Euzebya sp.: one gene and its partner. The main gene of each other region encodes a partner of the protein of the gene in region 2 in a complex. Links are inferred from orthologs where the notes say so. Each region holds a gene or a part of one and is shown on either strand. Other genes may lie near its edges.

The links.
Region 1: the proteins of uvrB (region 2) and pcrA are in contact, whole or in part, in a crystal structure (PDB 7EGT), measured with the Thermus thermophilus proteins. The link is inferred for Euzebya sp. from one-to-one orthologs. Residues at the interface, in WP_096411307.1 of Thermus thermophilus: Glu23, Leu25, Arg26, Asp27, Gly28, Glu29, Arg30, Phe31, Arg55, Glu326, Asp327, Phe328, Glu379, Ser382, Gln383, His398, Gly400, Arg401; in WP_096412145.1 of Thermus thermophilus: His654, Arg656, Phe657, Gln666, Asp668, Glu669, Lys680, Arg681, Leu682, Ser683, Lys685, Tyr686, Ala687.

What each region holds. Positions count from the first base shown.
Region 1 is NZ_CAXQBR010000087.1:3,460-6,778, forward strand. What follows is about bases 103-3,108. They hold pcrA (DNA helicase PcrA), read right to left. Parts: upstream 2,728-3,108; coding sequence 478-2,727; downstream 103-477. Other genes in these bases: ACEQ2X_RS19045 (hypothetical protein), read right to left, coding at 103-123; ACEQ2X_RS19055 (DUF6069 family protein), read left to right, coding at 2,878-3,108. Also shown: more of ACEQ2X_RS19045, read right to left, coding at 1-102; more of ACEQ2X_RS19055, read left to right, coding at 3,109-3,319. UniProt on the Escherichia coli protein: A helicase with DNA-dependent ATPase activity. Unwinds DNA duplexes with 3'-5' polarity. Translocates on single-stranded DNA with 3'-5' polarity. Initiates unwinding more efficiently from a nicked substrate than double-stranded DNA.
Region 2 is NZ_CAXQBR010000109.1:33,149-36,363, forward strand. Bases 304-3,205 are described here. They hold uvrB (excinuclease ABC subunit UvrB), read right to left. Parts: upstream 2,837-3,205; coding sequence 770-2,836; downstream 304-769. Other genes in these bases: ACEQ2X_RS23965 (S8 family serine peptidase), read right to left, coding at 304-587; ACEQ2X_RS23975 (crotonase/enoyl-CoA hydratase family protein), read left to right, coding at 2,951-3,205. Outside these bases: more of ACEQ2X_RS23965, read right to left, coding at 1-303; more of ACEQ2X_RS23975, read left to right, coding at 3,206-3,215. UniProt on the Escherichia coli protein: The UvrABC repair system catalyzes the recognition and processing of DNA lesions. A damage recognition complex composed of 2 UvrA and 2 UvrB subunits scans DNA for abnormalities.

The DNA of each region.
Region 1 (3,319 bases), on a different replicon or contig from region 2:
GACCTGCAGCGACACCCACGAGCCGGACAGCCCGACGAGCCGGCACTGCCAGACCGCGACGTGTCCGGCCTGGCGGGACGCGATGGCGGCCACGACCGCCTGCGGTGAGGGGGAGGAGCCCATCCGGCGACGGTGACACGTCCGCGGCTGCCCCGCGAACGGGGGGTGTGGACAACTCCCGGACGCGGGCGGAGGTCCGCAGGCCAGGGACCGCCAGCCGACCACTCCACCGGCTCAGGATGTGCAGATCAGCCACCCAGATGGCCGAGGTGCACATCTTGCGTCAGCGGGCAGGTGACCGGACCCGTCCGACCCGCACGATGTGCAGATCAGCTACTCAGATGGCCGACGTGCACATCCTGGTCTGGGGGACGCGCGGGACGCACCGGCTGCGGAGGACGTGCGAGGCGCGCGGGCGTCGGCGACGAGACCGCGGACCGCGCCCGCGACCCGCTGACGCGGAGGGCCGGCCGCGGATCAGCCGCGGATGAGCGGGGCGTAGGCCAGGACGAGGCGCTTGGTGCCGAGGTCGTCGAAGTCGATGACGGCCTCCTCCTCCCCGGGGGAGCCGTGCAGCTCGACGATCTGTCCCGCGCCGAACCGGGTGTGGACCACCCGGTCGCCGGGGGTGAACTCGGGGCCGTCGTCGTCCTCCTCCTCCGCCGCCCAGCGCGAGCGGTGGTGCTGGGAGCGGACGCCGGCGAAGGACAGGGCCCGACGTGACGGCCCGCCGCGGTCGGACGACCGGTCGTCGACCAGCTCGGCGGGGATCTCAGCGAGGAACCGGCTGGGCGGGTTGGACTGGGACCCGCCGTACAGCGTCCGGGACCAGGCCGACGTCACGTACAGCCGGCGTTCGGCCCGGGTCATGCCGACGTAGCAGAGGCGCCGCTCCTCCTCGATCTCGTCCGGCTCGCTGAGCGTCCGGGCGTGCGGGAAGATCCCCTCCTCGAGCCCGACCAGGAACACCACCGGGTACTCGAGGCCCTTGGCGTTGTGGAGGGTCATCAGCGTGACCGGCTCGCCCGTCGAGGCGAGCTCGTCCTGCTCGTTGGTCAGGCTGACCCGCTCGAGGAACTCCGGGAGGGTCGCGTCGGGCTGCAGCGCCTGCAGGTCGTCCGCCACGCCCTCGAGCTCGGCCAGGTTCTCGAGCCGGCCCTCGGCCTCCGGCGACCGGTCGGCCTCGAGCTCGGCGCGGTAGCCGGAGACGTCGAGGACGCGTTCGAGGACCTCCCGCGGAGTCAGCTCCTCGGAGATCCACCCGGTCCGCAGCCGGTCGATGAGCGACACGAACCCCTCCACCGCCGCGACCGCGCGCGGTCCCAGGCCGTTGATGGCGCCAACCTGCCGGCACGCCTCCATGAGGCTGGTCCCGTTCCGCCCGGCGTGGGCGGCCAGCTCGGTGGCGCTCTTCTGCCCGATCCCCCGCCGGGGCACGTTCAGGATCCGCCCGACCGCCACGTCGTCGTCGGGGTTGACCAGCGCGACGAGGTAGGCCAGGGCGTCCTTGATCTCCTTGCGCTCGTAGAACCGGGTCGACCCGATGACCTGGTAGGGCATCTGGAGGCGGATGAGGACCTCCTCGAGCACCCGGGACTGCGCGTTCGTCCGGTAGAAGATGGCGCAGTCGCCGGCGGTCACGCCGTGGTCGGCGCCGAGCCGCCGGATCTCCTCGACGACGAACGCCGCCTCGTCGTGCTCGCTCTCGGCGGTGTAGCGGACGACCTGCTCGCCGGCGCCGGCCTCGGTCCACAGCTCCTTCGCCATCCGCTGGGTGTTGTGGGCGATCACCCCGTTGGCCGCGTCGAGGATCGTCTGGGTGGACCGGTAGTTGCGGTCGAGCACGATCCGCGTGGCGTCGGGGAAGTCCTGCTCGAAGTCGAGCAGGTTGCGGATGTCCGCCCCGCGGAACGCGTAGATCGACTGGTCGGAGTCGCCGACGACGCAGACGTTGCGGTGCTCGTCGGCGAGCAGGCGGACGAGCTCGTACTGCGCCCGGTTGGTGTCCTGCCACTCGTCGACCAGCACGTGGGCGAACTGGCGCCGGTAGCGCTCGAGGACGTCGTCGAACAGCTGGAAGATCTCGACGGTCTTGGTCAGCAGGTCGTCGAAGTCCATCGCGCTGGCGGCGTGGAGCCGCTCGACGTAGCCGCGGTAGACGTCGGCCACCTGGGACTCCCACCACGTGCCGGCCCGGGAGGCGTAGGTCTCGAAGTCGACCAGCTCGTTCTTGGCGCGGCTGATCTCGTGGTGCGCGGCGCGGACCGGCACCTTCTTCGTGTCGAGCCCGAGCCCCTTGACGACGTCGGCGATCACGCGGCCCGAGTCGGCGGTGTCGTAGATGCTGAAGTGCTTGGCGTAGCCGAGGAGCGGCGCCTCGCTGCGCAGGATCCGGGCACAGGCCGAGTGGAACGTCTGCACCCACATGCCACCCCAGCGCCGCCGCTGCGGACGGCCTTGGTCGTCCCGCTCGATTCCGACGAGGTCGTCGCCGACCAGCCGGCCGACGCGATCCTTCATCTCCCCCGCCGCCTTGTTCGTGAACGTGATGGCGAGGATCTCGTAGGGGTGCACGCCCTCGGCGATCAACCGGGCGATCCGGTGGGTCAGCACGCGGGTCTTCCCCGAGCCCGCGCCGGCCACGACGAGCAGGGGCCCGCCGTCGTGCAGCACCGCGTCGCGCTGCTGGGGGTTCAGGCTGTCCAGGGGCAGTGTGGTGATGCTCACGACCGACCGGAGTGTAGGCGGAGGGTCCGACACCGCCGGCGCTCGATCCACACACCCGATCCACGTGCGGGGCCGTTCGGACCGCCGCCGTCCAGCGGTTACCCTTCTGACGCCGCTCCCCGATCCCGCAGCCGACGAAAGCGACCCTCGATGGCCGGCGCCAGCCCCGTACAGACCCAGGAAGACCTCGTCCCGCCCGCCCCCGCAGCGATCGGGTACCGCCTGGCCGGCGTGGTGCTGGCGCCTGCGGTCGCCGTGGTCGTGCACCTGGTGCTGGCCGGCCCGGTCGGCCTGGACCTCCAGGTCCCCGAGACGCCGGGGTCCTCGACCCTCACCGAGCTGTCCCTGCTGACGACGTTCGGGGTGGCGCTGGTGCTCGCCCTGGCGGGGTGGGCGCTCGTGCGGGCGCTCGAGGCGTTCCTCGGCGGACCGCGCGGCCGTCGGCTGTGGACGACGATCGCGGTGGGCGTCGCGGTGCTGTCGCTGATCCCCGTCGCCCTGCTCGACATCGACGCGGGGGCGAAGCTCGGGCTGGTCGGCCTGCACCTCGCCGTCGCGCTGGTGCTGATCCCCAGCCTGGCGAACGGGACGC
Region 2 (3,215 bases):
CAGGCGTAGACGAGGAACGCGGTCTGGTCGAAGCGCCCGCCGTCGTCGGTCGACTGGAGCATGAAGATGCTGCGCAGGTCGATCTGCGGAGGCGGTGCCGGCGCGGACGGGTTGTAGGACGTGCCGCCCGTGGTGTCCGCGCCGCCGCGGTAGAGGCCGGCGCGGGACGCCTGCACCCCGTCGTCGGGGAGGTTCGACCCGTCGTCGCACTCGTCGTAGTACTGCTGGGCCAGCGCTGAGGACCGCTGGGTGCCGACGTCGGCGTAGCCGGCGCCGGATCCCTCACCGGTCGCCTGGGCGTAGGCCGCCCGCGCATCGTCGCGGAGCGCGTCGCGGGAATCCGCGGCGACGTCGGCTGCGGACGCCCATCTGCTCGACTCGTACGCCTGCCGGTGCTCGGCGGCGAACGCGGCCCAGTCGACGTCGAGCTCGCCGGGCGTCCACCCCTCCCCCGAGGGCTCGGCCCGCACCGCAGGCGCCGGCTGGTCGGCACCGGCGTGGGACTGACCCCCCGCCGGGACGGCCGGCACCAGTGCCACGGCGAGGACCATGGCCAGCGCCGCGGGTAGAAGGGCAGACAGACGCATCCCAGACTCCTGATCGGGTGTCACAATAGTTACCTACGGCCTCACTACTTGACAAGGACCCCCGCGGAGGCCTCCCCCGGTGTGACGGCTCTGGGGCAGTGACGTCCGAGACCCTCCCGCCGGTGCACGGGGAGTGATGGTCCGACTACATCTTCGCACCTGCCGGTGGGCGGCGCCGATGATCAGCTCGCAGCCGTCATCCCCCGGAGCTCGCGCTTCAGCTCACCGATCTCGTCGCGCAGCCGCGCGGCGTACTCGAAGCGGAGGTCGGCGGCGGCCTGGTGCATCTCGTCGGTCAGGGACTGGATGAGCGTCGCCAGCTCGTCAGAGGGCATGTCGCCGATGTCCGGGATGCCCACGCGGCTCTCCGCCGTGCCGCGCGCGGACGGGTCGGCCGCCTGGTACGGCATGCCCGCCTCGGCCGCGCGGGCCATCTGGATGATGTCACCGACGCGCTTGCGGATCGTCTGGGGGTCGATGCCGTGCTCGCGGTTGAACTGCATCTGCAGCTCGCGGCGGCGGTTGGTCTCGCTGATCGCCTTCCGCATCGAGTCGGTCAGGTTGTCCGCGTACATCACGACCTTGCCGTTGACGTTCCGCGCCGCCCGGCCGATCGTCTGGACCAGCGACGTCTCGGAGCGGAGGAACCCCTCCTTGTCGGCGTCGAGGATCGCGACCAGGGCAACCTCGGGCAGGTCCAGCCCCTCGCGCAGCAGGTTGATCCCGATGAGCGCGTCGAAGTGGCCGAGGCGCAGCTCGCGGAGGATCTCGACGCGCTCGACGGTGTTGATCTCCGAGTGCAGGTACCGCACCTTCAGCCCGGCCTCGAGCAGGTAGTCGGTCAGGTCCTCGCTCATCTTCTTCGTCAGGGTGGTGACGAGGACCCGCTCGTCACGCTCGGCGTGCGCGCGGATCTCGGTGATCAGGTCGTCGATCTGGCCCTTGGTGGGGCGCAGCTGCACCTCGGGGTCGATCAGCCCCGTCGGGCGGATGACCTGCTCGACGATGGTGGAGGACATCCGCTGCTCGAACGGGCCGGGCGTGGCCGAGACGTGGAGGGTCTGGCTGGCCTTCGTGCGGAACTCCTCGAAGGTGAGGGGCCGGTTGTCGAGGGCGCTCGGCAGGCGGAACCCGTGCTCGACCAGCGTCTCCTTCCGGGAGCGGTCGCCCTCGTACTGCCCACCGATCTGGGGGACGGTCACGTGGGACTCGTCGAGGATGGTGAGGAAGTCGTCGGGGAAGTAGTCGAGCAGGCAGTACGGCGTCTCACCGGCCCGGCGGCCGTCGAGGTGGCGGGAGTAGTTCTCGATCCCCGAGCAGATGCCGATCTCGCGCAGCATCTCGAGGTCGTAGTTGGTGCGCATCCGCAGGCGCTGCGCCTCGAGCAGCTTGTCCTGGGACTCGAGCTCGGCCAGGCGTTCGCCGAGCTCGGCCTCGATGGTCTGGATGGCGCGCGACAGGTTCTCGCCACCGGTGACGTAGTGGCTGTTCGGGAAGATCATGGCCCGGTCGAACTCGCCGATCAGCTCGCCCGTGATCGGCTCGAGCCGGCTGATCCGGTCGATCACGTCGCCGAAGAACTCGATGCGCCACGCCGTCTCGCCCTGGGCGGGGAAGATCTCCAGTGTGTCGCCCCGCACCCGGAACTTGCCGCGGACGAAGTTCAGCTCGTTGCGCTCGTACTGCAGGTCGACCAGGCGCTTGATGACGTCGTCGAGCTCGACGGTCTGCCCCTCGGTCATCATCAGGTGGTACTTCTCGTACTGCTGCGGGGACCCCAGGCCGTAGATGCAGGAGACCGAGGCGACGATCAGCACGTCGCGCCGGGTCATCAGCGCCATCGTCGCCTCGTGGCGCAGCCGCTCGATCTCGTCGTTGATCGAGCTGTCCTTCTCGATGTAGGTGTCGGAGGAGGGGACGTACGCCTCTGGCTGGTAGTAGTCGTAGTAGCTGACGAAGTACTCCACCGCGTTGTGGGGGAAGAACTCCTTGAACTCGTTGGCCAGCTGGGCGGCGAGGGTCTTGTTGGGGGCCATCACCAGCGTCGGGCGCTGCACCTCGGCGATGATGTTCGCCATCGTGAACGTCTTGCCGGACCCGGTGACGCCCAGCAGGCACACGTCCGATTCACCCCGGCCGAGCGCGTCCGCGACGCCGGTGATCGCCCGCGGCTGATCACCCGCCGGGGCGTACTCGCTGACCAGCTCGAACCGGCCCTCCGTGGGACGCGCTGCGGTCGTCGTCGACATGGCCCCGAGTCTAGGTCCGGGCTGCGACACCGCCGTCGGAGAGGGGTGCGCGGCCCCGGGGGTAGCCTGCGCAGCCGCGAACCGGACCCCCACCCCTCCACCGCCGGAGCACCGATGCCCGCAGAGCACATCACCACCCGCGTCGACGGCCACGTCCTCCACATCGGCGTCGACCGGCCCGACAAGCGCAACGCCTTCGACCGGGAGATGAACGCCGCGCTGGCCGAGGCGTACCACCGCCTGGCCACCGAGGACGACCTGCGGGTCGGGGTCCTCCACGCCGAGGGCGACCACTTCTCCGCAGGCCTGGACCTGGCCGACGTCGGGCCGGCCGTGGCCTCGGGGGAGCCGTACATCCCGCCCGGGATGACCGACCCGT